DNA from 4 places in the Kitasatospora sp. NPDC097643 genome. Region 3 is predicted to be linked to each of the others. Evidence: riboswitches for the same ligand, from Rfam matches in the RefSeq annotation. Region 3 holds a riboswitch; each other region holds the start of a gene.
The links. A riboswitch is a leader RNA that binds a small molecule or an ion and turns the genes downstream of it on or off. The one in region 3 is predicted to bind cobalamin.

Region 1 (7,530 bases), on a different contig from region 3:
GACCTCCATGTGGGAGCGGGCGGCCTCCAGGGAGATGACGTCCGCGTCGAGGTCGTCGATCGCCGTCATGATCGCGCCGAACTCGGCGTAGCACATGTGGGTGTGGATCTGGGTGTCGGCGCGGACGCTGGAGGTGGCGAGGCGGAAGGCCTCGGTGGCCCAGTCCAGGTAGGCGGGGCGCCCGGCGGCCCGCAGCGGGAGGGTCTCGCGCAGGGCCGGCTCGTCCACCTGGACGACCGCGGCACCCGCGGCCTCCAGGTCGGTGACCTCGTCGCGCAGCGCGAGGGCGACCTGGCGGGCGGTGTCGGCGAGCGGCTGGTCGTCACGGACGAAGGACCAGGCGAGCATGGTGACCGGGCCGGTGAGCATGCCCTTGACCGGGCGGTCGGTCAGGCCCTGGGCGTAGCGGAACCAGTCCACCGTCATCGGGTGCGACCGGGAGATGTCCCCGGCGAGGACCGGCGGCCGCACGTACCGGGTGCCGTAGGACTGCACCCAGCCGTGCCGGGTGGCCAGGTAGCCGGTGAGCTGCTCGGCGAAGTACTGGACCATGTCGTTGCGTTCGGGCTCGCCGTGCACCAGCACGTCCAGTCCGGCCTTCTCCTGGTAGGCGATGACCTCGCGGACCTCGGCCTCCATCCGCTCGCGGTACGCCTCCGCACCGATCCGACCCGCCGTCAGATCAGCTCGGGCGATGCGCAGTTCGCCGGTCTGCGGGAAGGAGCCGATGGTGGTGGTCGGCAGCAGCGGCAGGCCGAGCCGGGCGCGCTGGGCCTCGGCCCTGACAGGGTAGGGCTGGGCCCGGCGGGCGTCGTCCGCGGTGACGGCGGCGGCGCGGGCCCGGACGGCCGGGTCGCGGGTGATCGGCGAGTGGGCTCGGGAGGCCAGGTCGGCGCGGTTCGCGGCGAGTTCGGCGGTGATCGCGCCGGTGCCCTCGCGCAGGCCGCGGGCCAGCAGTGCCGTCTCGGCGGCCTTCTGCCTGGCGAAGGCCAGCCAGCGGGCGATCTGCGGATCGATGTCGCGTTCGAGCGTGGCGTCGATCGGCACGTGCAGGAGGGAGCAGGACTGGGCGACGTCGACCCGGTCGGCGAGGCCGAGCAGGGTCGCCAGGGTGGCCAGTGACTTCTCCAGGTCATTGATCCAGACGTTGCGCCCGTCGATCACCCCGGCCACCAGCCGCTTGCCGGGCAGCCCGCCGACGGCGGCGAGGTCGTCCAGGTTGGCGGCGGCCGGGCCCGTGAAGTCCAGTGCCAGGCCCTCGACCGGGGCCTTGGCGAGCACCGGCAGGGCGTCACCGAGGCGATCGAAGTAGCTCGCGACCAGCAGCTGCGGCCGGTCGGCGAGCGCCCCGAGGTCGCGGTAGGCGCGGGCCGCGGCACCCAGTTCGGCCGGGGTGCGGTCCTGCACCAAGGCGGGTTCGTCCAACTGGACCCAGGTGGCTCCGGCGGCCTTGAGGTCGGCGAGCAACTGCGCGTAAACGGGCAGCAGCCGGTCCAGCAACGTGATCGGCTGGAAGTCCTCGTCCACACCGGGCGCCGGCTTGGCGAGCAGCAGGTAGGTGACGGGGCCGACCAGTACGGGCCGGGCGTCGTGGCCGAGCGCCAGGGCCTCCCTGAGCTCGCCGACCGCCTTGGCCGGGCTCGCCGCGAAGACCGTGTCCGGCCCCAACTCCGGGACCAGATAGTGGTAGTTGGTGTCGAACCACTTGGTCATCTCCAGCGGCGCCACCTCCTGGGTGCCGCGCGCCATGGCGAAGTACCCGTCCAGCGCGTCGGCCTCGACCGCGTCCCGGTGCCGGGCCGGGATCGCGCCGACGGCGACCGTGGTGTCCAGCACGTGGTCGTACAGCGAGAAGTCACCGGTCGGGACCTCCTCGATGCCGGAGTCGGCGAGCTGCCGCCAGTTCGCACGGCGCAGGTCGGCGGCCGTGGCCAGCAGCGCCCCGGCAGTGACCGTGCCCTTCCAGTACCCCTCGATGGCCTTCTTGAGCTCCCGGCCCCGGCCCTGGCGGGGGTAGCCGTACGCGGTGGCGAGGGTTGCCGCGGCTGCGGACTTCGTGGTCAAGGGACTCTCCTTCGCGAGTCTTTCTCCTCAAGTACCCGGGGACGGGAGGAGGGCGCGAAGGGATGACGAACCGGACGGCGGCCGCCGTGGACATGCGTGCCTGATCCGCCTGGTGTGGTCGCCGACCCGCCCTCGAGGTCACCGGATATCCGCGCGCGGATGGTCCGCGGGCGGGCAGCGGGCAGGTCTTCGGACTCGCGGGCACGCCCACCCTGTGAAGGGCGGACACCTACTGGCCGTCGCTTCCCAGGCCCGGTCGGGCCCAGTGCGTATGACGGCGGTCGTTCCCGCTCACCGCTGCGGGGCAGTCCCGGATTCCCACCGGGTTCCCTCTTGCGACGCGCCTGCCTGGCGGACAGGGCGAACCAGCTGCCCGGTCAGCTTAGGGGCAGGCAACGCGAACTGACGCGGAAACCACGAAACGCGTCCGCGTGACCCGGCCGACGGTCAGGTGCGCGTCGAGGTGTCGGGCGTGCGCGGCAGGGTCGATCTACCTGCGCGCCTCGATCAGGAAGCGGGCCGAGTGCGCGACGAACGGGCCCTGGGTGCGGATCTGCTCGTCGAGCTCGCGCAGCCGCTCCCGGTACGCGTCGACGGTGAAGCCCGGCACCATCCAGATCACCTTGCGCAGGAAGTACACCACCGCGCCGATGTCGAAGAACTCCATCCGCAGCCGCTCCGAGCGCAGGTCCACCACCTCCAGCCCGGCGGCCCGCGCGTCCGCGCTCTCGATCTCGGGGCGGCGGCCCTCGCGGGCCTCGGGCAGCGGGCCGAGGAAGTACTCCACCAGCTCGAAGACGGAGGCCGGCCCGACGTGCTGGGCGAAGTAGCTGCCGCCCGGCCGCAGCACCCGGGCGATCTCCGCCCACCAGGGCTTCACCGGGTGCCGGCTGCTGACCAGGTCAAAGGCCGCGTCGGCGAACGGCAGCGGCGGCTCGTCCGCGGCCGCCACCACGACCGCGCCCAGCGGGTGCAGCAGCCCGGTGGCGCGCGCCACGTTCGGCGGCCAGGACTCGGTGGCGGCCATCGTGCGCGGCATCCCGCCGGCCCGTACCGCCCCGGCCAGCACCTCGCCGCCGCCCGTCTGCAGGTCCAGCGCCGCCTCGACGTGCGCCAGGCGTTCGCCCAGCAGCCGCTGGTAGCCCCAGGACGGGCGCTGTTCGGTGGCGCGCCCGTCCAGCCAGGAGAAGTCCCAGCCGTCCACGGACGCCGCCTCGGCCTCGGCGATCAGTTCCTCGAAGGTGCGCATGCCCGCATCATGGTGCCGTCGCGCCCGCCCGGCCACCCGTTTTTCTCCCCGGAGCGGCCGCCTCAACCGCCTCCGTACCGCAGCACCGTTCCCACGACCACGGCCAGACTGCCCGCCGCGATCAGGCCGCTCGCCGGCTCCGTGCCTGCGCCGTCCGCCTCGAAGGCCACCAGCACACCCGGCGGCTCGCCGCACTGCCGCTCGACCAGCCTTCGCTCCTGCGGCGTCGGCGCGCGGAACACCGGATCCTGGAAGGCCGCCGGGCAGCGGACGTACAGCGGGTCGGCGAACACCAGCTCCAGGCCGTGGTGGTACGCCAGGTCGTAACCGGCGGCCAGCCTCAGCTCGCCCGGGCACCACGACCAGACGTCCCAGTCCCACCAGGAGCCCTGGGGCAGGTCGATCACACCGGCCACCCGGCCCGGCTGGGCGGTGCCTCCGCGATGCGCGGATGGCGGACGGCCTCCAGCTCGCCGTCGGCCAGCAGGTCCGCGATCAGCGCCTCCGAGCCGAACACCTCGGTGGCGCTCAGGTCCCAGTCGGAGAGGACGAACCAGGAACGGTCCAGCGGCCACCAGTGGGCGGGGAACGCCAGACCGGTCGAGCGGGCCGGTCCCCGGCAGGCGTCGTGGTGCGCCACCGCCTCCGCCAGCCGGCCCCGGTGCGCCGGGACCGGATCCCCCAGGTCCTCGATCGCCGCCTGCGCCCAGTAGCACTCCGTCGCCGGGCCCTCGGCGCTGTGCCGGGCCAGGATCTGCACCAGCCGCTCCAGGCACGCCCGGTCGGGCTCGCCGCTGTCCGGGTAGTCGACGCCGTCCGGCCGCACCCCGGGGCCGAACACCCGCGTCGACAGGGTGGACGGCCAGTCCGCGAGCCGTCGGCCGGACTCCGCCAGCACATCGGCCCAGCGCACCCGCTCCCCGCCCACGTACATCGAGTGCAACACCCAGCAGTGGTCCGCGAAGCCGTCCTCCGGCCCGCCCGGCTCGTACCCCAGCACGGCGTCGCCCGCCTCCAGCAGCGGCCGCATCCCGCCCAACGGATCATCCTCCCGCAACCGCTCCACGCCGCACCACCCGTCCGCTCGGAAAACCACTGTCCAGCCCATCTTGAGCTCCGCGAGGATAGCGCCATGACGAACCGGACGATCCCGTCGGAGGGTGAGCAGACCGAGGCCTACGGCCTCTGCCTGGTCGCCAACGTCGCGCAGGAGACGGCGCACGGGCCGGACGGCCTCGACCTCCAGCGCGGCCTGCGACACTTCGCACCAGGCGCCAAGCTGTGGATCGCCGTGCCCCGCTGGGACTTCGGTGACGGACAGGTGATCGTGGCCGGCCGACACCGGGGCAACGGCCGCCGCTACGTCACCCTCGTCACCAACCTGCGCCACCTGGAGAACTTCCGCGTCCAGGGCGTCTACAGCCCCGCCCTGCTGCGCGCCCTGACCCGCGAGGCGGGCAGCCACGCCGACGCCCACGGGCTCTGGCCGGAGGAATGGGCCGAGCAGCTCGCGGCCTCGTGCAACCTGCGGAGGCTCAGAGCCCGCGTCCCCTCACCCGTGGAGTCCTCGACGCCATGACCCACTCCTCCTCCGGCGTCGGTCGGTTCTACGACGCGTTCGCGGCCGGGTACCACCTCCTCTACCCGGACTGGAACGCCTCCGTCGCCCGGCAGGGCGCCGCCCTCGACGCCCTGATCCGCAGCCGACTCGGGGACGAGCCCTCCCACGCGACCTCCCGAACGCCCTCCGAAGCACCCCTCGACGCACCCCTCGACGTGCTCGACTGCGCCTGCGGCATCGGCACCCAGGCGATCGGGCTCGCCGCCCGGGGCCACCGGGTCACCGGCACCGACCTCAGCCCGGTGGCAGTCGCCCGCGCAGCCGCCGAGGCCGCCCGACGCGGCCTCCAGTTACCCGTCGCGGCCGCCGACATGCGTCAACTCCCCTTCACCGACGGCTCCTTCGACGTCGTCGTGTGCGCCGACAACGCTCTCCCCCACCTGCTCACCGCCGCCGACGTCCGCGCCGCCCTCACCGCCATGCGCCGCACCCTGCGCAGCGGCGGGCTCCTCCTGCTCTCCACCCGCCCCTACGACGAGTTGCGCCGGCACCGCCCGACCGCGACCCCGCCGCAGACCGCCGAACACGACAGCCGGCGGTCCGTCATCTTCCAGCTCTGGCAGTGGCACGAGGACGGCGAGCGGTACGACCTGGAGCTGTTCCAGCTGTCCGCCCCAGACGACACCGGCCCCACCGACCAGTGGCAGGTCGACGTCCACCGCTCCACCTACTGGGCCCTCACCCAGGCCCAGTTGACCGCCTTCGCCACCGAGGCCGGCTTCACCTCCGTCAGCTGGGAACCGCCCGCCCGCACCGGCTTCTTCCAACCAGTGATGATCGCCCGCGCAGCGTGACAAGGGGCCCGACGACGCCTGGCGCCTGGAACTCGACCTCCCCGTCCTCGCCGACCTGCGCACCACCATCCCACCCGCCGACCTCCCCACCGTCATCGCCGCCACCTTCGGCCGGCCCTCCGACGACAGCGTCCGGTGAGGGCCCATGTATCGTCCTCGGGGCCCACGGAGGGCACGTCCCCTGAGCGGCTGAGGAGGTCCATCGTGGCCGGTGAACGGCTCGAAGCCGAGTGGGTGCGCGGCTGGTGCCAGCAAGCGGACACGGCTCTCCTGGAACTGGCGGCCTCCTTCGAGGCCCGGCACGGCTTCCCGCCGGGCCAGAACGTGGTCACCCGAGCAACGGACGAGAGCCACAAGGCCACGGAGGCGCTCGTAGAACTGACGCCGATCCCCTCGGACCTGACGACGATGTACTGGGTGATCCGCGAGGTCTCCCTGCCCGACGTGGACAACGGCTACTTCGTCCACCCGGCCACCACGGTCGCCGGTCACTTCCGCGAGTACGGAGCCATCCAGATCCCCGGGGAGGAGCCTGCCCTGGTATTCGCCAGCGACGGCGGCGGCCACCTCTTCGCCCTGTCCGGCTCCGGCCGCGTCTGGCGGTCCACCACCGCCTCGTGGTCCGACCAGTTCGACCTGGCCGCTTCCGACCTCCAGGACTTCTTCGAAGGACTGGCCCGGCAGATCAGGCGTCAACTCTGACCAGCGGCACTCTCATTCCACACGGCGGTTCCACCAACGCCCCCTGCCCCCACCGACCGTCGTCCCCTCGGGGTCGACACAAGCGCCCAACCACCTCCACCATCCGAGCGGAGCCGCCCTACGGAGCCACCTCACCAGCGCGGCCACACAAACGCTCCCGTCACGCACCGCCCTCTCAGGGTCAACACATGCGGTCAACCACCTCCGCAACCCGGTCAGCCCCGTCCTCCCGCGCCACCAAACCAGCCGCCGCCACCGCCCGGGTGCGGTGGGTCGGATCCTCGACGGCCTGGCGGATGGCGTGGGCCAGGTGTTCAGCGGTCAGGCGGGCGTGTGGGATGGGGGGTGGGGCCGTGCCGAGGTGGGTGAGGCGGGCGGCCCAGAAGGGTTGGTCGGCCAGGACGGGGACGGGGACGCTGGGGATGCCGGCCCGGAGGGTTGCGGCGCTGGTGCCGGCTCCGGCGTGGTGGACGGCGGCGGCCATCCTCGGGAAGAGGTCGGAGTGCGGGAGTTCGCCGACGGTGAGGACGTCGTCCCCGTCGGCCGCGAGACCGGCCCAGCCGGACTGGAGGATGCCGCGGACCCCGGCACGGCGCAGCGCGTCCACGGCGAGTGCACTCAGCCGTTCGCCCTGGCCTGCGGCCATGCTGCCGAAGCCGATGAACACCGGGGGCGGCCCGGCCTGGAGGAAGTCCTCGACTTCGGCGGGGAGGCGGTAGTCGGCCGGGACGTGCGGCCACCACGGGCCGACCACCCTCAGGCCCTCGCGCCAGTCGGCGGGGCGTGGCACGAGGGTCGGGCTGAAGCCGTGCAGGACCGGCCAGTTCGCGCGTTCGCGGGCCCGGCGCTGGGCGGTCTGGGAGCGGGCGGGCAGGCCGAGGCGGCTGCGCAGGCGGCGGGCCGCGTCGGCGTGTAGGCGGTCGACGACGCGTTGGCCGAGAGCACCGGCGGCCCGGTTGCCCCAGCGGCCGAGGGATCGGGTGGTGCCGACGACGGGTGGGAACTCCCTGGTGGGAAGGGTTGGTTGGAGGTAGACGCCGAGGCTGGGGATGTCCATGGCCTCGGCGAGGTGCCACCCGAGCGGGGCGGTGGTGGTGGCG
Region 2 (7,530 bases), on a different contig from region 3:
CATGAAGCCGAACGGGTTGGTCGACCCGTAGCGGATCGGCATGCCCAGGCGGGCCAGGCGCTGGTCGGCGACCGCCTCCAGGTACTGGCGCATCGACTCGGTGTTCATGCCGGTCAGACCGTCACCGCACAGGTCCTGGGCGAACTGGAGCTCGGCTTCGACAGCCTCCTCCAGCATCTCCGTGACCTGCTTGGCCATCTCGTCGTCGAAGAGGTCGGGCTCCTCCTCGCGGACGGTGTCCACCACGGAGAACGCGAAGTCCATATGCATGGACTCGTCGCGGAACACCCAGTTGGTGCCGGTCGCGAGACCGTGCAGCAGACCGCGCGAACGGAACCAGTACACATAGGCGAAGGCGCCGTAGAAGAACAGGCCCTCCACACACGCGGCGAAGCAGATCAGGTTGAGCAGGAACGCCCGCCTGTCCTCCTTCGTCTGCAGCGAGTCGATGTGGTCGACCGCGTTCATGTACTTGAAGCAGAACTGGGCCTTCTGGTGGATGGAGGGGATGTTCTCCACCGCGGCGAAGGCCGCGTTGCGGTCCTCCGGGTCAGGCAGGTAGGTGTCCAGCAGCGTCAGGTAGAACTGGACGTGCACGGCCTCCTCGAACAGCTGGCGCGACAGGTACAGCCGCGCCTCCGGGGAGTTGATGTGCTTGTAGAGGCTCAGCACCACGTTGTTCGCGACGATCGAGTCGCCCGTCGCGAAGAACGCGACCAGCCGGCCGATGAGGTGGCGCTCGCCCTCGCTCAGCTTCGCCAGGTCGGCGACGTCCGAGTGCAGGTCCACCTCCTCCACGGTCCAGGTGTTCTTGATCGCGTCCCGGTACCGGTCGTAGAACGACGGGTAGCGCATCGGGCGCAGGGTCAGCTCGAAGCCGGGGTCGAGCAGCATCTTGCGGTCTTCGGACTGGGGCATTACTGGCAGGCCTCGCAGGACTCGGGGTTCTCCAGGGAGCAGGCGATGGCGTCCTGTTCGGCCTGGGTCATGGTGGGGGCGGGAACCGGCACGGCGGTGCGGGCGGCGCCCGACGCGGCCTGGGCGATCCGGGTGGCCGGGCGCGAGCGCAGGTAGTAGGTGGTCTTGAGACCGACCTTCCACGCGTACGCGTACATCGAGCTGAGCTTGCCGATGGTCGGCGCCGCCATGAACAGGTTCAGCGACTGGCTCTGGTCCAGGTACGGCATGCGCGCCGCGGCCAGGTCGATCAGCGCGCGCTGCGGCAGCTCCCAGGCCGTCCGGTACAGCGAACGGACCTCCTCCGGCAGCCAGGTGAACTCCTGGACGGAGCCGTTGGCGTCGCGCAGCGCGTCGCGGGTCTGCTGGTCCCAGACGCCGAGCTCCTTGAGCTCGCGCACCAGGTACGGGTTGACCTGGAGGAACTCGCCGCTCAGCGTCTCGCGCTTGAACAGGTTGGACACCTGCGGCTCGATGCACTCGTACACACCGGCGATCGACGCAATCGTGGCCGTCGGCGCGATGGCCAGCAGCAGCGAGTTGCGCAGGCCGGTCTCGGCGATCCGGACCCGCAGCGCTGCCCAGCGGTCGGCCCACTGCGGCGCGGCGGACGGGAAGTGGTCGATGTGCAGCTCGCCGCGGGCCGCGCGGGTCTCGCCGTACGCCTCGTGGCGACCGAGCTGCTCGGCCAGGTCGGCGGAGCGCTCGTACGCGGTGAGCATGATGCGCTCGGCGATGAGGGTGGAGAGAGCCTTCGCCTCGGCGGAGTCGAAGTCGATCCGCAGCTTGAAGAAGACGTCCTGGAGGCCCATCACGCCGAGGCCCACCGGCCGCCAGCGCGAGTTGGAGGTGCCCGCCTCAACCGTCGGGTAGAAGTTGATGTCCACCACGCGGTCGAGGAAGGTCACGGCGGTCCGCACGGTGGCGTCCAGCCGCTCCCAGTCCATCGCGCCGAGCAGGTCCGCAGCCGAAGCCCCGTCAGCCACGTGCGCACCGAGGTTGACCGACCCCAGGTTGCAGACGGCGGTCTCGGAGTCGTCGGTGACCTCCAGGATCTCGGTGCACAGGTTGGACGAGTGCACCGTGCGACCCGGCAGCGCGGTCTGGTTGGCGGCCCGGTTGGAGGCGTCCTTGAAGGTCATCCAGCCGTTGCCGGTCTGCGCGAGGGTGCGCATCATCCGGGCGTACAGGGTCTGCGCCGGGATGGTGCGGACGGCCTTGCCGGCCAGCTCGGCCTTGCGGTACGCCTCGTCGAAGTCGGCGCCCCACAGGTCGACCAGCTCGGGCACGTCGGCCGGGGAGAACAGCGACCAGTCGGCGTTGGCGTTGACCCGGCGCATGAACTCGTCCGGGATCCAGTGCGCCAGGTTGAGGTTGTGGGTGCGCCGCGCCTCCTCACCGGTGTTGTCGCGCAGCTCCAGGAACTCCTCGATGTCGGCGTGCCAGGTCTCCAGGTAGACGCAGGCCGCGCCCTTGCGGCGGCCGCCCTGGTTGACGGCGGCGACCGAGGAGTCGAGGGTGCGCAGGAACGGCACGATGCCGTTGGACTTGCCGTTGGTGCCGCGGATCAGGCTGCCGCGCGAGCGGATGCGCGAGTAGGACAGGCCGATGCCGCCGGCGTGCTTGGACAGCCGGGCGATCTGCGCGTACCGGTTGTAGATCGAGTCGAGGTTGTCCAGCGGCGAGTCGAGCAGGTAGCAGCTGGACATCTGCGGGTGCCGGGTGCCGGAGTTGAACAGGGTCGGCGAGGAGGTCAGGTACTCCAGCCGGCTCATCAGGCGGTACAGCTCGGCGACCTCGGCCACGGACTGCTCGGTGTCGCCGACTGCCAGGCCACAGGCGACGCGGAGCAGGAAGTGCTGCGGGGTCTCGACGACCTTGCGGGTGATCGGGTGGCGCAGCAGGTAGCGGGACTGCACGGTGCGCAGGCCGAAGTACTCGAAGCGGTCGTCGCCCTGCGGGTCGATCAGCGCGTCGAGGGCGGCGGCGTGCTTGGCGACGAAGGCGGCGGTGGTGTCGCCGATCAGGCCCTCGGCGTGGCCGACGGCGATCGAGGCGGCGAAGGACACCGCGCCCTGGCTGTTCGCCTCGTCCACGATCTCCAGGGCGAGCAGGCGGGCGGCGAGCTTCGAGTACTGGGGGTCCTCGGCGATCATCGACGCGGCGGCGTCCACGGCCAGCCCGCGCAGCTCGGCGAAGTCCGAGCCGGCGTGGCGGCCGCGCAGCGCGGCGGCGGCGACATGGCCGGGGTCCACCTGGGGGAGATCGACGCTGCGGTCGGTGAGCAGCCGCAGCAGCGCGCCGCCGGGGTCGGAGACCGTCGGGTCGGCGGGGGCGGTACCGGAACCCTGGGTGGGCAGGGTGGCTGAGGCAGCGGTGGTCAAGGCGCTCTCTCCTGGCGGCGATCGGCGGCGGTGATCGGGGCACCGGACCGTTCGGGGCAGGGGAGCATGGCGCGAACGCGGAGCGCGTCGCGCGACGGTGGCATCCCCGGCCCGCCCGCGAGGCCCGGAAGGTACTGCTCGTGCTGGCGCGGCCTCTGCGGGAGGGCCGGGTGGCACGCCGTCGGCAGGTACTCGGACTCGCGGGCTCGGCCTGGTGGGCCGCCCGCACACCGCTGCGGGGCAGTCCCGGACTCCCACCGGGTTCCCCTGCGTCGACAGCAGGAGTGAGCATACATGTAGTGGCGAGGGACTGCGGCGGCACCATATGTAGTGGCTGCCGTGTCGAGTGCCGAGGCCGGTCCGGCGGGCTGTCAGGCCTTCAGACCGGCCCGGTCAGCCCTTCAGGCGGGCCTGGGTCGGCCCTTCAGGCGGGCCTGGGCCAGCCCTTCAGGCAGGCCCGGGCCGGCCCTTCGGACCGGCCCCGGTCAGTACTTCAGGTAGACCCGGTAGGTGCTGGAGTCGCCCGTCGGGGAGGTGAACTGGGCGATCAGCCGGTAGTGCCCGGCGGTGGCCAGCGCGGCCGTCAGAGCCCGGTCCGTGGCGCTCGGCGCGGTGCTGTCGAGGACGACCATGGCGTACTGGCCGTCCCGGATCGCGGCCGCGCTGCCCTCGTCGCCGTGGTGCTGGACCCCGGCGGCGTCCCGGTAGTCGGTGCCGTGCCGCGCCGGGACCCACTGCCCGGGCGCGCCGACGGCGACCAGGTAGTAGTCGGCGAGCCCGTCGACCTCGGTGAGGTAGCGGCCCTGCGGGGTGGAGTGCAGCCGCAGCACCGCGAGCAGCCGGCCGGAGTCGGGGCCGCTCTGGTAGCGCAGGGAGGACTGTTCGAGGCCGAGCGCGAGCAGCGCGACCCAGACCAGGATGCCCAGCTGGGGGTGGCGGAAGTGCGCGCCGACCAGCCGGGTCAGCCCCATCCCGGCGACCGGGGTGGCGAGCAGCAGCCCGTACCCGAGGTGCCGGAACATCGTCTGGGAGGTGCCGAGCCCCAGGTGGACGGCCGGGACGAGCAGCGCGGTGGCGGTCAGGGCCAGGCCCAGCAGTGCGCGCTGGGCCCGGGTGGCGGTGAGGCCGCCGTTCTCGGGCGACTCGTTCAGCTGCTCGCGCCGGACGTAGGCGATCGCGCCGGCCACCGCGAGGACGGTGAACAGGCCGCCCCACTGGGCGACGTACAGCAGGGTCTCGCCGAACGGGCGGGCGGCGTGGCCGAGCCCGGGGGACCAGGTCAGGACGTCGTCCAGCAGGCCGAAGGGCAGCAGGGCGCCGGCCGTGGCGGCGGCCAGCAGCAGACCGCGCAGCAGGGCCGGGCCGAGCCGCCGGTGCGGCCAGGCGGTGGCCACGGCCAGCACCAGCAGGGCGGGCAGCGCGAACACGGCCGAGTAGGCGACCGCGGCGGCCAGGGCGGCGGCCGGGGCGGCGAGCAGGACCAGGGCCACCGGGCGGCGGGCGGTGAACACCACCGTCCAGGCCGCCAGGGCGACCAGGAGCACGGCGAGCGCCTCGGGGGCGGCGTAGTAGCCGACCACGACGGTGGACTGCACGACCGCGTACGCGGCGATGCCGCAGATGGCGACCCGCTCGTTGAAGAGCCGGCGGGTGAGCGAGTACAGGAGCACCGTGGTGACCAGGGCGAAGGCGAGGCTGAGCGTCCGGGCGCCGAAGACGCCGCCGGCGTTGGCGGCCGCCCCGGCCAGCGGCGGGTAGAGCCAGGGCGAGCCGGCGATCCGGTCGACCAGGTCGGTGGTCACGGTGGCGCCGTCGAGCAGGTGGGAGAGCTGCTGGCGGCCGGCCACCATCGCCACCGCCTCGTCGGGGTGCGCGGCGGCCAGCAGGCGCAGCGACAGCGCGGCCTGGACGGTCAGCACGGCGGCCAGCAGGCCGCGGGCGATCCAGCGGCGGCGGGGGCTGGGGGCCGGGTCCCAGCCGATCGCGGCGACCTCGGGGATGGTGTACGGCGCCAGCTCGACGGCCTGGTCGTCGGGCTCGGGGGCGGCGGGTACGGGCTCGTCGTCGGGGTGGACGTCGGCGGCCGCGGCGGGGGAGAAGGCGGGGGAGAACTCGGGCTCGGTGGTCATCATGGGTTCCGGATGTCGAAGCCGTAGCGGGGGTCTGCCACGCGGTGCTTGAAGGCGGCGAGGGTCTCCGGGACGGCCTCGATGCGCCAGTCCGCCCGCTTGACGATGTTGAACCAGATGAAGCCGATGACGTCGTCGTGCGCCTCCAGCCCGGAGAACAGCTGGTCGATGTCCGCGAGCTGGCGCTTGCCCTGTTCGGAGGCGGTCTCGCTGATGAAGAAGGGCTTCTTGGTGAAGGCGCGGATCTCGGCCATCGTGGGCCCGTACAGGGTGTCGAAGGTCTTCGGGCCGTAGCGGGTGAAGTAGCCGGTCATGCCGGCCCAGTCCACGTAGGTGTCGCCCGGGTAGTACGGCGCGAGCCGGGTGTTGGGCGCGGGGTCGGTGATGTTCGGGCTCCAGACCCAGATGACGTTGGTGGCGCCGGCCTTGTCGAAGATGTCGTGGACGTGGCGCCAGGCCGCGACGAAGTCGGCGGCGTTGGAGGCCTGCCGGCCCCACGGGTACCAGTCGCCGTTCATCTCGTGCGCGATGCTGATGGCGATGGGCTGGTCGAGCCGGGCGACGGCCTTGGCGACGCCGCGCACGTAGTCGTCGGTGTCGCCGGCAGCGATGTCGGCGAGCGAGTGCGAGTACGGCTCCCAGGCCATGAAGGGCAGCGCCCCGGCGTCGTAGATCCGGCGGGCCCCGGCGGTGTCGAAGCCGCCCTCCCAGTGGGCGTAGAAGGCCAGCACGTTCGGCTGCTTGCCGATCGTGGTGGTGTAGCCGGGCAGCGCGTCCATCGTCGCGGGGACGTTCGGCAGCGCGGCGCCCAGGTACTTGTGCTCGGGCTTGAGCAGCGGGGTCACGTCGTACGGGACGCCGGTCGGGGCGGGCTTGGGCTTGGGCGCCTGGGTCTGCGCCTGGCCGAGGGTGCCGCCGGCGGCCTTGGACCCGGACGGCACGGGCTGAGTGGACGGCGCGGCGGGCACCGCCGCCATCGCCTCGAAGCCCGGGTCGGCCGGCCCGCAGGCGGTGGCGAGCAGCAGCGCGGCGGTGAGCAGCGGGAGCCGCAGCCGGCGGAGCCGGGCGGCCCGTCGGGGGTGGGCGGGCATGGTGATCACGCAGCTTCCGTGGGGCGCGGCTGGACCAGGACCCGGCCGACGATGGTGGCGTAGAAGAGGCCGGACGCGAGGACGAGCGCGAAGTTCAGCGGGCCCATGGTGAGCATGCGCCAGATGCTGAGGCCGACCCAGAGCACGGCCGTCCCGCCGCCCCAGGCGATCATGGCGGTCCAGAACCGCCGGGTGCGGTTCTTCTTCGCCCCGCTGGAGCCGGTCGGCTGCCAGGCCATCCGGTTGCGGCGCAGGATGTCCCAGATGGCGAAGACGTGCGCCCAGCCGTACATCATGCGGGCGGCCCAGGCCTCCAGCCGGTACGGGTTGCGGTGCCAGAGCGGGAAGACGACGGTCGCGTAGAGCAGGCCGGGCAGTACCAGCAGGGTGTTCTGCCAGTGGATGAGGTCGGGCCTGGTCAGCACCAGCACAATGGGGATGAGCGGGGAGACGAGGGTGAACAGGGCCGTGTGGATGTAGTAGAAGAACCCGGACAGGTAGCAGGCCCGGGTGACCGGCTTCAGCTTGGTCTCCCAGAACTTCCGGCTGCCGAGCAGGCTCATCGACCCGGTGCACCAGCGGTACTGCTGGTTGAAGAAGGCGCCGATGTTGTCCGGGCAGACGCCGGTCGCCAGGGCGATCGGGACGTACTGGAGGTCCCAGCCGAGGCGGCGCAGGTCGAAGCCGGTGTGCACGTCCTCGGAGTGCCCGATCAGCGTGGTGCCGCCGTTCTGCTCCAGCGCCGCCCGTCGGTACACGGCGCAGCTGCCCACGCAGATCGCGCCGTCGTTGCGCTGCCGGGAGACCTGGACGGTCCGGTAGAAGAGCTCCTGGACGGCGCCGGCGCCGCGCTCGATCCAGTTCTGGGTGTCGAGGATGCGGAAGAACTGGGGAGATTGGACGATGCCGAGCTTCGGGTCGGCCGCCATGTAGGGGAGCAGCTCGTTCAGCAGGTCCGGCCGGGGCGCG
Region 3 (7,530 bases):
ACCGTCGCCGCGCTGCTGATGGACCAGAAGGTGCTGGCCGGGGTGGGCAACGTCTACCGGGCCGAGGTGCTGTTCCGGCACGGCATCAACCCGCACCGCGCCGGGCGCGACCTCACCCGGGCCGAGTGGGGCGTCATCTGGGCCGACCTGGTCGCCCTGATGCGCGAGGGCGTCGGCGCCGGGCGGATCGACACCGTCCGGCCCGAGCACACCCCCGAGGCGATGGGCCGCCCGCCGCGCGTCGACGACCACGGCGGCGAGGTCTACGTCTACCGGCGGGCGGCGATGCCCTGCCTGGTCTGCGGGACGGACGTACGGACGGAGGAGCACGCCTCGCGCAACCTCTTCTGGTGCCCGACCTGCCAGGCGGCCTGAGGCGGACTCAGTTCCGGTGCGGCCCGGAGCCCGTAGGCTGGGGCCCGGGCCGGCCGGAGGGAGCGTACGGGTGGACGACTACGAGGTCTCCAACAGTGTGTCGGGCACGGTGTACGGGAACGTGATCCAGGGCGGGAACGTCACGGTCCATCCGGAGCCCGAGCTGCCGGTCCCGCACCAGGTGCGACCGGCCCGTGCGTTCTTCGTCAACCGTGAGGGTGAACTCGCCGCGCTCACCGCCGCGTTGCGGAAGGCCGACCAGGGTGGACCGTCGATCGTCGTCTTCACCGGCCTGGGCGGCGTGGGCAAGACCGAGCTGGCGACGAAGTTCGCGAACGAGCATGCGGCGGACTTCCGGGGCGGCGTCCTGTACGCCGACCTCAAGGCCTACCGGCGCGAGTCCGGGGTGGACCTCGCCGGGGTGGTGGGCGGATTCCTGCGGGCGTTCGGTCTGCGCCCGCCGGACGTGGAGGCCGAGCGGTTCGCGGCGTTCCGTACGGCCACGGCCGGGCGACGGTGCCTCTTCGTCGTGGACAACGCCGAGCACGCCTCCGAGGTCCGCGCCCTGCTGCCGTCCCGGGGGCTGGTGGTGGTGGCGAGTCGGCGGCGCCTGGACGCGCTGCGGATGGACGGTGCCGAGGTGCGACAGCTGGACCGGTTGAGCGCGGCGGCTGGTGCCGCCCTCGTCCGGGGCTGGTTGAGCGCGGGGCGGGGCACCGATGGTGAGGTCGCCGCGCTGGTGGAGCGGTGCGCGGGACTGCCGCTCGCACTCAACGCCGTCGGCAGCCAGCTGCTGCGCCGGGGCCGGCTGTCCGTGGGCCAGGTGGTGGCCGAACTCTCCGACCAGGGAGCCAAGTTGGCGATGCTCGACAATGAGGAGGGGGAGCTCCGCCGGACCTACGATCCGGTGTACGCGAGGCTCTCGCCGCCGGGGCAGGCGCTCTACCGGCTGATCGGCGTGCATCCGGGCTCCTTCGTGTCGGCCGAGTTGGCGGGCGCGGTGGGTGTCGAGCGGCCGGATCAGGCCCTGGACGAGCTGTGCGACGTCCACCTGCTGGACGTGGTCGTCGACGACGGGCCGGAGGACCGCTTCCGGGCCCACGACGTGGTGCGGACGCACGCCTACGCCTGCGCGCGCGAGCTCCCCGGCCGGGTCGAGCTGCTCGCCCGGGTGGTGGCGTACTTTCGGGGCCGGGCCTCGCTGGCCGACCGGGCGATGGGCGCGCGGCTGCGGCTCCAGGAGGACGGCGGCGAGGGACTGCCCGGTTTCGCCTCGGATGCGACGGCTCTGGAGTGGCTGTACGCCGAACGGGCCGACCTGCGCGCGGTGGTGGAGGCCGCGGCCCAGCAGGGCTGGCACGGCGAGGTGTGGCGGCTCTGCGAGTCGCTCTGGCCGCTGTACCACGGACGCAAGCTCTACCAGGACTGGATCGCGACCCACGAGCGCGGCATCGAGTCGGCCCAGTGGGACAACCGGCCGGACGCCGTGGTCCGGATGCGCAACCAGCTCGCCCGCGCCCGCTTCGAGCGCAAGGAGTACCGGCTCGCCGCCGAGCAGCTGGCACTGGCCTCGGAGCAGCTGCCACTGGTGGCGGACCGGAGGGTGGCGGGGGTGCTCCACGAGACCGACGGCCTGCTCTGCCTGGCCGACGGCCGCCCGGGCGAGGCGGTGCAGCGGTTCACGCTGGCCCTGGCGGACAACCGGGGTGACGACCACGGCGAGATCGTGCAGAGCTACAACCTGGCGCAGGCGCTGATCGCCGACGGCCGTCCGGAGGAGGGGCTGACCGTACTGGAGGCGGCCACCGTCCGGGCCGTGGACACCGGTGACGACGACATGCTGATGAAGCTGCCGCTGGTCCGCGCCCGGGCCCACCGTGCCCTGGGGCAGCTCGACCACGCCGTCGCCCATGCCGAGGACTGCGCCCGGCAGGCCGGGGAGCGGAGCCAGTACGCGAAGGAGGCCCAGGCGCACACCCTGCTCGTCGGCCTCGCGGAGGAGTTGGGCGACGAGGCGCTGGCGGAGCGCAGCCGGGCGCGGCTGCGGGAGCTTGAGGACAGGCCCTAGGAAGGCCCGGTGGTGAAGGACACCCGGGTGCGGTGCTCGCCGGTGCGGACGGTGAGGCCGTGGGCGGGCAGGGCGGCCGGGTCGCCGCCGTAGGTGAGCCACTGGGCGACGGCGCTGCCGAGCAGCAGCGGGTCGAGGGCGGGTTCGGGGGCTCCCCAGGCGGGTTCGGCGCGGGCCTCCAGCAGCAGGCCGGTGCGCAACCGGAGGAGGTGGCGGGCCGGGCCGAGGGCGGCCACCGCGACGGCGAGGCCGGGGAGTTCGGCGGCGGTGTCGACGAGCCAGCGTGCGGCGGGGCGCTCGGCGTGCGCCTCGGTGCGGGCGAGGACCTCGGCGGTGTAGCGCAGGGCGTCGCCGGGGTACTCGTCGGCGAGCGCGTGGAAGCCGCGCGGGGTGTGGTCGTTCGGGTCGAAGGGGTAGCGCCGCAGGCTGACCTCGGTGCCCTCGCTCTTGCCCTCGACGTCGTAGGCCGTGGGCCGGTCGGTGCTGCCGGGGCGCGGGTCGGGCCTGGGGTAGGGCGGCAGGAGCGGCTCGTCGGTGGGTTCGTCCAGCCGGTCCAGGAAGGAGTAGAGCAACGGGCGCAGCACCCGGGCGGATTCGCCGCGCCGGGCGAGCGAACGGTCGGTGATCCCGCGCAGGTCGGCCGGGTCCTGGGCGAGGGCCAGTTCGAGCTGGGCGGCGAGGTCGCCGTCGGGGTCGAGCACGGGTGCGGCCTGGCCGAAGGCGTGGCTGGGGGAGTGCGGGTCGAGTTCGGCGGCGCCGGTGGCGACGAGCACGGTGGGCCGTTGCAGGGCGGCGCCGTAGACGGAGACCGAGCCGTGGTCGCCGATCAGGCAGTCGGCGGCGACCAGGGCGGCCTGCCAGCCCTGGTGGGGCGGGATCAGGCGCAGGCCCATCCGGCGGGCGCTGTCGAGCAGGGCCTCGGGGTCGTGCCGGCTCCAGATGTTGGGGTGCAGGACGACGGCCACGGTGTACTCGTCGGCGGGGAGCCGGCGGACCAGGCGTTGCGGCAGGTCGGGGTGGCGGCCGAATAACGAGTGCTCGCTCCAGGTGGAGTTGACGACGACGAGCCGTCGGCCGTCGACGGCGCCGAGCGCGGCGCGGTAGGCGTCGCGGGAGCGGTGGCTGCGCAGCATCCGGTCGAAGCACGGGTCGCCGACCACCCGGGCGACGTCCACGGCCTCGGGGCAGGAGACCCGCAGGCGGTCCAGCTGCTCGGGGTGGGAGAGGCCGAGGACGTCCACGAACACCCGCCCGCGGTGGGTGAGTTCGTTGCGGGAGAGGCCGGCGGCGCTGACCGTGTCGCCGGTGGACTCGGTCACCAGCCGGTTGTAGCCGGCGCCGTGCGGGAGGACGACCAGGCGGGCGTCCAGGCGGTGCATGGAGGAGTGGACGGCGCAGGCGACGGCCAGGTCGAAGCGGTGCCGGACGGCGTCCTCCCAGTCCAGCACGGTGAAGCCGGGCAGTCCGCGGACGTAGTCGTCCAGGGCGCGGTCGGCGAAGGCGGAGCCGGGGTTGACGGTGAAGTACCGGGCGATGCCGTCGGGGTTCAGCAGGGTGAGGACGTCCAGGACGCGGGTGGCCGAGGTGAGGGTGCGGGCGACCGCCAGCACGCGGGCCTTGACCGGTCGGGTGTTCCAACGGTCGGCGGGCCAGGCGTGGGGGCGGGACGGCACACCATGATCGTACTCATCCGGGGTGCCGCCCCGGGGTGCGTTTCCCGAGTGTCGGTCAGCCGGCCGCCGCGGTGGGCCCGGTGACCGGCTCGTGGTGTTCGGCGGCGGTGCACTCGTCCAGCAGGGGGCGCATGGCCTCGTCCACGAGCCGGTAGCGCACCACTCGTCCGTCCTTGTCGCCGGTGACCACGCCGGCCGTGCGCAGCAGCCGCAGCGCCTGGGAGACGGCGGGGTCGCGCATGCCGGTGGCGACGGCGAGGTCGGTGACGGCGAGCGGGCCGGCCCGGTGCAGCGCGAGCAGCAGGGCCAGCCGGCCGGGGTCGGCGAGCAGGGAGAACCGCTCGGACCAGGACCGGACGTGCGCGGTGTCGCCGATGGCGGCGATGGCCTCGCAGACCCGGTGCCCGTCGATGGTGCGGTGGTCCGCGCGGTCGGCCGGTACGAGATGCATGGGGACATTCTTGCAGGCCAGGGGCTGTGATCCTGAACACCTGCGCAGGTGTGCAGCCTTGCACCGGCCTGCTCCGCACCCCTACGGTGTTGCCCGCCGTGGTGCTCGGGAAGACCGGTGACGGACCCTCAGGGGTCCCAGTCCGGAGCGGCCCTCGCCACTGTGACCGGGGCCATCGGCAGCGATGGAGTCCGTCCGTACCCACGACGCCACTGGGCGCCTCGCGCGCCTGGGAAGGCGGGTACGGATCCCCGGGAGCCAGGAGACCGGCCACGGCATCTCACGACCGTCTTTCCACGAGGTGCTGGAGCGTGATCCCGAGATGACCCTGCCCGAAACCGCGGCCCCCACGGCCGCGGCGACGTCGTCCGTCCTGCCGTCCTTCCGCTGGAAGCGCGAGGACACCCTCCGCACGGCCGGGTTGATGGGGGTGATCCTGGCCATGCACGTGGTGGCCTTCGGGACGCTCATCTTCCTGGTCGCGCCCCGGAACTACGCGGTGGGTACCCAGGTCTTCGGGGTGGGCCTGGGTATCACCGCGTACACCCTCGGTATGCGGCACGCCTTCGACGCCGACCACATCGCGGTGATCGACAACACCACCCGCAAGCTGATGGCGGACGGCAAGCGGCCGGTCTCGGTGGGCTTCTGGTTCGCCCTCGGACACTCCTCGATGGTGGTCATCATGGCCGCCCTGGTGGCGGGCGGCGCTCAGCTGGCCGACACCCTGATGGACGACGAGTCGACCACGCACAAGTGGCTCGGCATGATCGGCACCAGCACCTCCGGCGTCTTCCTCTACCTGATCGGCGCGCTCAACCTGGCCGCGCTGCTGGGCATCCTGAAGGTGTTCCGGGCGATGCGGGCCGGGCAGTACGACGAGGCGGAGCTGGAGCAGCACCTCGACTCGCGCGGCTTCATGGCCCGGGTGCTGAACCGGGCGACGAAGTCGATCACCCGGCCGGGGCAGATGTTCCCGGTGGGCATGGTGCTCGGCCTGGGCTTCGACACCGCGACCGAGGTCACCCTGATGGTGATGGCCGGTTCGGGCGCGGCCTCCGGGCTGCCCTGGTACGCGATCGCCTGCCTGCCGCTGCTGTTCGCGGCCGGGATGAGCCTGTTCGACACGCTGGACGGGACGTTCATGAACTTCGCCTACCAGTGGGCGTTCTCCAACCCGGTGCGGAAGGTCTACTACAACCTGACCATCACCGGGCTGTCGATCGCGGTGGCGTTCATCATCGGCACCATCGAGCTGGTCACCGTGCTGCACGAAAAGCTCGGTCTGAGCGACCCGGTCAGCGGCTGGATCGCGGACATCTCGCTGGACAACGTCGGCTACGCGATCGCCGGGCTGTTCGTGGTGGTCTGGGCGGTGGCGATCGGCTACTGGAAGCTGGCCGGGGTCGAGAAGCGCTGGGCGCCGGCCGAGCAGTGACCGTCGGTCAGGAGGCGGCGAGCAGCAGTGTCCCCGCCACGGCGAGCCCGGCGCCGACCACCTGGACCGGGCGCAACCGCTCCTTGAGCACCCCGCGCGCCATCAGTGCGGTGACCACGGGGTAGAGCGAGGCGAGCACGGCGGCGGCGGCCGCCGAGCCGCCGTTCGAGGCCAGCGCGTAGACGCCGTTGGCGGCGACGTCGGCCAGGCCGACCGCGGTGAGGGCGGGCAGCCCGGCCCGCAGCCGGGGCAGCAGGCCGGCGGGCCGCGCGCCGCGCAGCGTGACCAGCAGCGTGGTGCCGCCGACGGCGACGTTGCAGAGCCGCTGGACGCAGAGCGCGAGCAGCAGCCCGCCGGTGGTGGCGTGGGCGATCAGCGCCATGCACGAGCCGAAGCCGAAGGCGGCGCCCAGGGTGAGCAGCAGCGCCTTGCGGGCGGCCGTCGGACCGCCGCGCTCGGGCCCGGCGGCCAGCACCACACCGGCCAGGGCCACCGCGATCCCGGCGAGCTGGGGCAGGCCGGGCCGGTCGCCGAGCGCGAGCCCGACGCCGACCGGCACCGCGATGCCGACGGTGGTCAGCGGGGAGACCACGCCCATCGGCCCGAGTGCCAGCGCCCGGTAGAAGGCGAGGATGGCGAACGGGCCGATCACCCCGGCGGCGACGGCGTACCAGAGGGCGGGGGAGGCGTCGGTCCAGCTGCCGGTGGCGAGCACGGCGAGCAGCAGGACGGCGGCCGCCATCAGTTGGGAGACGACCACCACGGTGAGCGCGGGCAGCCGCCGGGCGAGCACGCCGCCGCCGAAGTCGGCCACGCCCCAGAGCAGGCTGGCACTGAGGGCGAGGACGGCGGTCACCGGAGCGCGCCGGCAGGGCAGGGGGGAAGTGAGGACAGCACAATGCACTCCGCAGTACAGTCGGGTGGACTTTGTTGCCGGGATGGCAGCGTAGTGCACTGAACTGAACTTATCGAACAAGATTTTGCACTTTGCCGTGACCATTTCGCACCGAGGACTTCAAGGACTGCCCGCGTGCCGGACCCCGATCTCGTCTCCCAGGCCCTCGCCCGGAACCTCCGGAGGCTGCGCGCCGAGCGCGGCCACACCCTGGACGCCCTCGCCGCCCGCTCCGGCGTCAGCCGCGGCATGATCGTCCAGATCGAGCAGGACCGCACCAACCCCAGCGTGGCCACCGTCGTCCGGCTGGCCGACGCGCTCGGCGTCTCGATCGCGCGGCTGCTCGACTACGAGGAGGGGCCGGGGGTGCGGATCGTGCCCGAGGAGCAGGCCGTCCCGCTGTGGACCGGGCCGTCCGGCGGCACCGGCACCCTGCTCAACGGGGTCGAGGCGCCCGGGCCGCTGGAGCTGTGGGCCTGGCGGATGGAGCCCGGCGAAGGGTACTCCGCGGAGGCGCACCCGGTGGGGACGATGGAGATCATCCGGGTCGAGCAGGGGGAGCTGACCCTGGTGCACGGCGAACGCGAGCACGTGGTGCCGGCCGGCAACACCGTCTCCTTCGACGCCGCG
Region 4 (7,530 bases), on a different contig from region 3:
CCGGGTCCGGGTGCACGCCCGAGACCGCCGTCAGCACCGACGCCGCCCGCGGGTGCCCGGACTGCCGGGCCCGGGCGAACAGCCGCACCGGATCGCCCGCCGAGGCCGCCTCCACGTGGCCCACCAGCAGCTCCGTCTCGCCGTGGTCCAGCACCGCCGCCGCCGTGTCCACCCAGAGCCAGGCCGCGTCGTCCGCGCCCAGCACGTCCGCCGGGGAGACCCCCTCGTCGGACTGCTCGGCCAGCCACAGCAGCGCGTACGGGCGCAGCACCGGCTCGTCCACCGCCGCCCGCACCGCCTGCTCGGCCGTACCGCCCGCCACCCGCAGCGCCTCGAAGGCCAGGCCGCGCACCAGCGCGTCGTCGCCCTGCGCCGCGTCCAGCAGCTCGGCCACCGCGCGGTCCGCCGGACGGGCCGCCACCCAGGCGCGGTACTCCGCGCGGGCCGGGCCCGGCGAGTAGTCGGCGCAGGCGTTCAGCAGCTCGAAGGCGCTCTGCTCGATGTGCCCGGCCGCGGTCTGCGCGACCGTGCAGATCTCCTCCAGCTTCGCCCGCACCGCCCAGTGGCCCAGCGGCGACAGCTCGGCGGCGTCGTCCCTGCGGACCACGGCGCCGACCGCCGCCAGGCCGTCCAGCATCCAGTCCAGGACGGCCGCCACGTCCGCGGGCGCGGCCGGGGTGTCGATCTGCGGCTCGCGGCAGGTGCCGCGGACCGCCGACACGGCGGAGGCCGCGTGCGGCACCGGCGACAGTCCGGGGCCGCCGGCCCCGCCGCCCACCCGGCGCTCGTCCAGGCCGCGGCGCAGCAGCTCCAGCAGCTCGCTGTCGGCCACCGGGCCGTCCACCAGGTGCAGGAACGACAGCAGCTGGGGGGCCTGGTCCACGGCCTGGCCGGCCAGCACCGCGAACACGCCGCGCAGGGCGGCCGGCGGCACCGGGGCCAGCAGGGTCCAGGCGTCGAACAGCGCCGACCAGCCGCGCACCACCGCCTCGTCGTCGTGCTCCCAGGCGTGCAGGCGCCAGCCCGGACCGGCCCCGCCGTCCCGGGCCTCCACCAGGCCGACCAGCAGCGCCTGCCCCCACGCCTTGGCGGCGGCGCCGACCGTCATGGCCAGCGCCCGGCCCGCGGCACGGGCGTCCTCGGGGAGCAGCTCGCCGCGCTTGTCGACCTCCTCCAGATCCCCGGCCCAGCGGGCGATCCGGACGGCGTCCACCAGCATCCGGCGGGCCAGCGGCGCCAGCTCGGCGGGGGCGGGGAAGCCGTCCGGCACGGGAACCCGGCCTCGACCGGGCGCCGGGGCCGGCCCTCGCCGGCGGGGTACGCCGGGCCCTCCAGACCTCGCGCCGGCGGGCCGGTGGGCCGTACCGGGCAGACGGGTCACCGTCGCACCGGTACCGATCGTCGGCTGGAGCGGGGCATCACGGTCGCGCGGGTTCCGAGACGTCACGTCGAGCAGTCTTCCCCTTGCACCGGCCTTCTGTCACATCCGGTTGGCCGTACGCCCGGGCCGCCGGTGGCGGCACCTCCGCAAGATCGGGCAACAGAGGCAAACCGCCTGGCCGGAAACGTATGGCGGGCACATGCCAGGCCGAGTCGGGGCCGGATCCACCTCTCACGCTGGCGCACCGGCTGGTCACCCTCCGTGTCCAAAACGTGCCTCGGGCTCTCTGCTCCGGGGAGGCGGGATGGGCGGCCCGCCCACCCGTGGCGCCCCGGTACGGGCCTCACCGGCCGGCCCCGCCGGGGAGGCGGGACGGGCTGCCCGGCTGGATACGCCACCGCAGGCTTCTCCCGCCCGCCCCGCCGGACAGGCCGGGGCGGGCGGACACCCGAGACACCCACAGACACCCACACCACCCGACCCAACCAACCCACAGCCGCCACCCCCACGTGGGCCGCGCCTGCCCGCCCCCGCCGGGGAGGCGGGGGCGGGCAGAAGGGCGGGAGGCAGGGAGTGAGGGGTGGGGCCGGGTTGGGGGCTCGGGCAGAGGTGGGGGTGGGAGCCGGGCCAGGGCGGAAGCCGGGGCCTGGGACCTGGGAGCCGGGCCCCGGGCGGGCGTCGGGGCCGGGGCCCGGGTGGGGGTCAGAGGAGCGGGGTGAGCCAGCGGCGGAGGAGTTCGGTGTAGGGGGCGGGGGCGGAGTTCCAGAGGGCGGCGTGGTCGGCGCCGGGGAAGGGGTGGAGGCTTACCACGTCGGGGCGGGCGGTGGCGAGGTGTTCGGCCGCGGCGAAGGGGGCGAGCGGGTCGTCGGGGCTGTGCAGGAGGAGGGTGGGGACGCGCAGGTCGGTGCCTTCGGCGATGCGGGTGAAGTCGGCCAGGTCGACGCCGGTGCGGCCGGCCGCGGCGAGGGCGCCGAGTTCGGCGGCGGCGCCGGTGTAGCCGGCCCGGGTGGCGCCGCGGCGGGCGGTGGCGGGGAGGTCGAGGACAGGTGAGTCGAGGACGATCCCCCTGATCGCGTGAGCCCAGGCGGAGCGGGCCGCCGTCTGTAGGACCATGGTGGCGCCGAGGGACCAGCCGTACAGGACGACCCGGCCGGCGCCGCTGTCGAGGGCGAGTCGGACGGCCGCCTCGACGTCGCGCCATTCGGTCTCGCCGAAGTGGCTGAGCCCGTCCGGGGAGGCGGGGGCGCCGTGGTCGCCGCGGTAGGTGACGGCGAGGGCGGGCAGGGCGAGCCGGTCGAGGACGGGCAGGACGGGGAGGGTCTGCTGCCGGTCGGCGCCGGGGCCGTGCACCAGGATCACCCAGGTGCCGCGTTTGCCGTCGAGGTACCAGGCGGGAAGGGCGCCGAGTTCGCCGTCGACGGTGGTCTCGGTGTAGCGGAGGCCGAGGGCCTCGGTGGGGTCGCCGAGGTGGACCCAGGGGGTGAAGCGGACCTCGGTGCCGGCGGCGAGGGTGCCCCGGTCGGCGCGGACGAGGCGGCGGGTGACGCCCTGCTCGTCGCTGTGCAGGATGTCCTCGACGACGGCGTGGCCGCCACCCTCCCATTCGACGGCCCAGCGGCCGGGGCGCAGGCTGGCCGCGCGCGGGGTGAAGGTGAGCCGCCCGGCACCCAGGCTCTGGATCAGGACGGGTCCGGATCCGGTTCCGGTTCCGGACTCCTTGACGGCGGTCCCCGGGTGGACGATCCGTTCGGAGGCCCGGCGGCCGATGACCAGGATGGCGGCTCCGGCGCCGACGGCGGCGGCCGCCACGACGGCCGCGGTTCCCCAACGCATATCGCTTCCCCGCTCTGTTCGGCGGCCCCGCTCTGGTGGTGGCGGACCGGACGGCGTTCGATCACCAGTTCACCGGCGGGCCGGGCGGCGGGCCACCGGGCTGGGCCGTCCGGGTCACGACGGGGGAACGACCGGACCACGACCAGGGGGACGACCGGACCGCGACTCAGACCGGGATGTCGGTCTGGGCCCGGCCGAGGAGTTCCCAGAACCGTTCGGCGAGCGACTGCTCCCGTGCCGGTTCGGGCCGGGCGGCGGGCGCCGGGGAGCCCCAGCCGCCGGCGCCCCAGTGGGAGGAGACCTGGTTCTCCTGCTGGAGCACCGTCAGGACGGCGGCGAGGTCGTCCTGGTGCACCGGCACGATCCGGGCGACGGCCCGGAGCTGGGCCTGCCAGCGGCCGTCGACGCACTGGCGCAGCCGCTGGTCGAGGGCCTCGCGACGGCCCGTCACCTCGACGAGCTCGCTCAGCCGCAGACCGAGCACCTGGGCGAGGGCGTGGGTCTGGTCCTCGTCGCCGTCCCACTTCCCGGTGAGTTCGGCCTGCTGGTAGGTGGCCAGGCCGACGCCGATGCGACGGGCGGCAGCCTCCTGGCCGAGTTCGCGGGCGACCCGGTGGTCGCGCAGCCGGGCCGGGCGGACGCCCATGAGCTGGGCGGCCGGGCACCAGAGCGCCCGGGCGAGGGCGATGAACTCCTCCTCGGTGGGGCGCAGCTCGCCGCTCTCCCAGGCGAGGACGTGGTGGGGCAGCAGCCGGACGCCGTGGGCGGCCATGCCCTCGGCGACCTGCTCGGGGGTCAGGCCGAGGCCGGCCCGGTGGGCGCGGGCGGCCGCGGGCGAGAACGGCACCGGCGGCAGGGCGGGGGGCTGTCTGCGTCGCATGGGAACGAACGGTAGGTGCCGGTGGACGGGGGCCCCAGCCGCCGAACACACGAAGCGGCCCTGGAGGTTCCTCCGGACGGCTGGACGATCGCACAGGGTGTCATGCCCCTGCGGGCGCAGGGATCGGAGGTAGTGACGGGGCGGATCCGGCCCGCCGGCGGGCGCCCATCGTGTGACCAACCCCTCCGTGACCTCGGTTGACTCCCGGTTCGGGCGCGTGATGGGATCCTGGGGCCAAACGGAGGCATGCAGAGGAAGCCGGTGCGAGTCCGGCGCGGTCCCGCCACTGTCACCGGGGAGCACGTTCGGACGATGCCACGGCGGGCCGTCAGATGCCGCTGGAAGGCCCGGGGGTGCGTCGGACCCGGAAGCCAGGAGACTCTCGCCCCCGCTACGTCGAGCCAGGGCGCGGACCCTGAGTGAGGACACGCACGCGATGCAGGCTGCCCGGACCGGGCCCGCTACTCGACGCCCGAGCCGCTGGGCCGCGCGCTCGTTGACCGCAGCACGCCCGCTGACCGCCGCACGCCCGCTGGTCGGCGCCGCCGCGTTCGCGCTGGGCGCCGTCGCGGGGGCGCTCGCCGACGCCCGCTTCGCCGATCCCCGCCGCGGCCACCCGGTGGCCGTCTTCGGCAGCGCCGCGGGCAGGCTGGAACGACGGATCTGGCGGGACGACCGGGCGACCGGCGCCGCGTACACGGCGCTGTGCGTGGGCGCGGTCGCGGCCGGGGCCGTCGCCCTGGAGCGGACGGTGGGCCGGCGCCCGCTGGGCCGGGCCGCGCTGGCGGCCGCCGCGACCTGGACGGTGCTCGGCGGCACCTCGCTGACCCGGGAGGCCCGCACCATCGGCCGTTCCCTCGCCGCGGGCGACCTCGCGGCCGCGCGCGAGCGGCTGCCGCACCTGTGCGGACGGGACCCGAGCGCGCTGGACGAGCAGCAGATCGCCCGCGCCGTCGTCGAGTCGGTGGCCGAGAACACCGCCGACGCCGTGGTGAACGCGCTGACCTGGGGCGCCCTGGCGGGCACGCCCGGGCTGCTGGCGTTCCGCGCCGTGAACACCCTGGACGCGATGGTCGGCCACCGCTCACCGCGCTACGCCCGGTTCGGCTGGGCCTCGGCCCGGCTGGACGACGTGGCGGGCTGGCCGGGCGCCCGGCTGACCGCGCTGCTGACGGTGGCCGCCGCGCCCGAGCCGCGGACGGCCTGGCGGGTCTGGCGGCGGGACGGCTCGGCGCACCCCAGCCCGAACGCGGGCCAGGCGGAGTCGGCCTTCGCCGGCGCGGTCGGGGTCCGGCTGGGCGGGACGTTGAATTACGGGGAGCGGGTCGAGCACCGGCCCGTCCTGGGCGCGGAGCTGCGGCCGGTGACGGTGGACGACATCGAGCGGGCCTGCACGCTCTCCCGGCGGGTGGGTGCGCTGGCGCTGGGTACGACGGTCGCGGGGCACCTGGCGATCCGGGCGTTGATGAGGAGGGGCAAGGCGTGACGAATGCGCTGCTGGTCGCCGGGACGACCTCGGACGCGGGCAAGAGCGTGGTCACCGCGGGCATCTGCCGCTGGCTGGCGCGGCAGGGGGTGAGCGTCGCGCCGTTCAAGGCGCAGAACATGTCGCTGAACTCCTTCGTCACCGCCGACGGCGCCGAGATCGGCCGGGCCCAGGCGATGCAGGCGCAGGCCGCCCGGGTGGAGCCGGAGGCGGCGATGAACCCGGTGCTGCTCAAGCCGGGCGCGGACGGCCGCAGCCAGGTGGTGCTGCTGGGCCGGCCGGTCGCCGAGGTCGGCGCGCTGGACTACCGCGAGCGCAAGCCCGTCCTGCTGGAGCGGGCGCTGGAGTGCCTGGCGGACCTGCGCCGCCGGTTCGACGTGGTGGTCTGCGAGGGCGCCGGCTCGCCCGCCGAGATCAACCTGCGGGACCGGGACATCGCCAACATGGGCCTGGCCACCGCGGCCGGCCTGCCGGTGGTGGTGGTCGGCGACATCGACCGGGGCGGCGTGTTCGCGGCGATGTACGGGACGCTGGCGCTGCTGTCGGCGGAGGACCAGCGGCACGTGGCGGGCTGGTTCGTCAACAAGTTCCGAGGCGACGCGCGGCTGCTGGCGCCCGGGCTGGACATGCTGCACGACCTGACCGGCCGTCCGGTGCTCGGCACCCTGCCGATGCTGCCGGGGCTGTGGCTGGACGCCGAGGACTCGCTGGACCTGACCACCGTGGTGGACCGTGCCGAGGGGCGCGGGCCGCTCGGGGCGGACGTGCTCCGGGTGGCCGTGGTGCGCTTCCCCCGGCTGTCCAACTTCACCGACGTGGACGCGCTGGCGCAGGAGCCGGGCGTGCTGGTGCGCTGGGCCACCCGGCCGGAGGAGCTGGCCGACGCCGACCTGGTGGTACTGCCCGGCACCCGGGCCACCGTGGCGGACCTCGCCTGGCTGCGCGAGCGCGGGCTGGAGCCGGCGCTGAAGGCGCGGGCGGCGGCCGGGCTGCCGATCCTCGGGGTCTGCGGCGGCTACCAGATGCTGGCGCGCGGGATCGTCGACGAGGTGGAGTCGAAGGCGGGTGAGGTCTCCGCGCTCGGACTGCTGCCGACGCACGTCCGCTTCGGCGCCGAGAAGGTGCTCGGGCGGCCGGTCGGCGAGGCCTTCGGGCAGCGGGTGGTGGGGTACGAGATCCATCACGGGGTCGTCGCCGTGGAGGGCGGGGAGCCGTTCCTGGACGGCTGCCGGGTCGGCTCGGTCTGGGGCACGACCTGGCACGGCGCGCTGGAGAACGACGGGTTCCGCCGTGAACTCCTGCGCGAGGTCGCCGGGTTGGCCGGCCGGGCGTTCGTCCCGGCGCCGGACACCTCGTTCGCCGAGGCCCGCGAGGCCCGCCTGGACCGGCTCGGCGACCTGATCGAGGAACACGCGGACACCGACGCGCTGTGGAAGCTGATCGAGGGCGGGGTGCCGGCGGCCGGATCGCTGCCGTTCCTGGCGCCCGGGGCACCTGGGGAGAATGCATGAGTGACGTCCGCTATCCGTTCACCGCGATCGTCGGCATGGCCGACCTGCGGCTCGGGCTGCTGCTGAACGCGGTCTCGCCGGCCGTGGGCGGCGTGCTGGTGCGCGGCGAGAAGGGCACCGCGAAGTCGACCATGGTGCGCGCGCTGGCCGGGCTGCTGCCGTCCATCGCCGCCGTCGACGGCTGCCGGTTCGCCTGCGACCCGGCCGCGCCGGACCCGCAGTGCCCGGACGGGCCGCACCTGACCCCGGACGGCCACGCGGCTCCGGAGAGCCATCAACGGCCCTCCCAGCTGGTCGAGTTGCCCGTCGGTGTGGCCGAGGACCGGATCGTCGGCTCGCTCGACCTGGAGCGGGCGCTCGCCGAGGGCGTGAAGGCGTACGAGCCCGGGCTGCTGGCCAAGGCGCACCGGGGCGTGCTGTACATCGACGAGGTGAACCT

Region 1: linked by a shared signal. The riboswitch ahead of metE (5-methyltetrahydropteroyltriglutamate--homocysteine S-methyltransferase) and the one ahead of nicT (Nickel transporter NicT) in region 3 are both predicted to bind cobalamin.
Region 2: linked by a shared signal. The riboswitch ahead of ABTY15_RS04225 (ribonucleoside-diphosphate reductase subunit alpha) and the one ahead of nicT (Nickel transporter NicT) in region 3 are both predicted to bind cobalamin.
Region 4: linked by a shared signal. The riboswitch ahead of ABTY15_RS07470 (cobalamin biosynthesis protein) and the one ahead of nicT (Nickel transporter NicT) in region 3 are both predicted to bind cobalamin.

Annotation. Positions count from the first base shown of each region.
Region 1 is NZ_JBEOSA010000045.1:36,391-43,920, forward strand. It holds gene metE (5-methyltetrahydropteroyltriglutamate--homocysteine S-methyltransferase) at 1-2,064, opposite strand, end outside; cobalamin riboswitch at 2,228-2,449, opposite strand; gene ABTY15_RS25695 (methyltransferase domain-containing protein) at 2,555-3,313, opposite strand; gene ABTY15_RS25700 (hypothetical protein) at 3,376-3,720, opposite strand; gene ABTY15_RS25705 (hypothetical protein) at 3,717-4,352, opposite strand; gene ABTY15_RS25710 (hypothetical protein) at 4,446-4,892, shown strand; gene ABTY15_RS25715 (class I SAM-dependent methyltransferase) at 4,889-5,728, shown strand; gene ABTY15_RS25720 (hypothetical protein) at 5,933-6,430, shown strand; gene ABTY15_RS25725 (glycosyltransferase) at 6,612-7,530, opposite strand, start outside.
Region 2 is NZ_JBEOSA010000004.1:7,924-15,453, forward strand. It holds gene ABTY15_RS04220 (ribonucleotide-diphosphate reductase subunit beta) at 1-918, opposite strand, end outside; gene ABTY15_RS04225 (ribonucleoside-diphosphate reductase subunit alpha) at 918-3,317, opposite strand; cobalamin riboswitch at 3,508-3,637, opposite strand; gene ABTY15_RS04230 (glycosyltransferase family 39 protein) at 3,827-5,470, opposite strand; gene ABTY15_RS04235 (glycoside hydrolase family 26 protein) at 5,470-6,561, opposite strand; gene ABTY15_RS04240 (glycosyltransferase family 2 protein) at 6,567-7,530, opposite strand, start outside.
Region 3 is NZ_JBEOSA010000055.1:45,360-52,889, reverse strand. It holds gene ABTY15_RS29020 (Fpg/Nei family DNA glycosylase) at 1-375, shown strand, start outside; gene ABTY15_RS29015 (AAA family ATPase) at 446-2,443, shown strand; gene ABTY15_RS29010 (CDP-glycerol glycerophosphotransferase family protein) at 2,440-4,116, opposite strand; gene ABTY15_RS29005 (ArsR/SmtB family transcription factor) at 4,172-4,567, opposite strand; cobalamin riboswitch at 4,650-4,856, shown strand; gene nicT (Nickel transporter NicT) at 4,890-6,005, shown strand; gene ABTY15_RS28995 (EamA family transporter) at 6,013-6,861, opposite strand; gene ABTY15_RS28990 (helix-turn-helix domain-containing protein) at 7,036-7,530, shown strand, end outside.
Region 4 is NZ_JBEOSA010000007.1:130,145-137,674, reverse strand. It holds gene ABTY15_RS07485 (hypothetical protein) at 1-1,270, opposite strand, end outside; gene ABTY15_RS07480 (alpha/beta hydrolase) at 2,084-3,214, opposite strand; gene ABTY15_RS07475 (helix-turn-helix domain-containing protein) at 3,381-4,094, opposite strand; cobalamin riboswitch at 4,347-4,475, shown strand; gene ABTY15_RS07470 (cobalamin biosynthesis protein) at 4,591-5,580, shown strand; gene ABTY15_RS07465 (cobyric acid synthase) at 5,577-7,091, shown strand; gene ABTY15_RS07460 (putative cobaltochelatase) at 7,088-7,530, shown strand, end outside.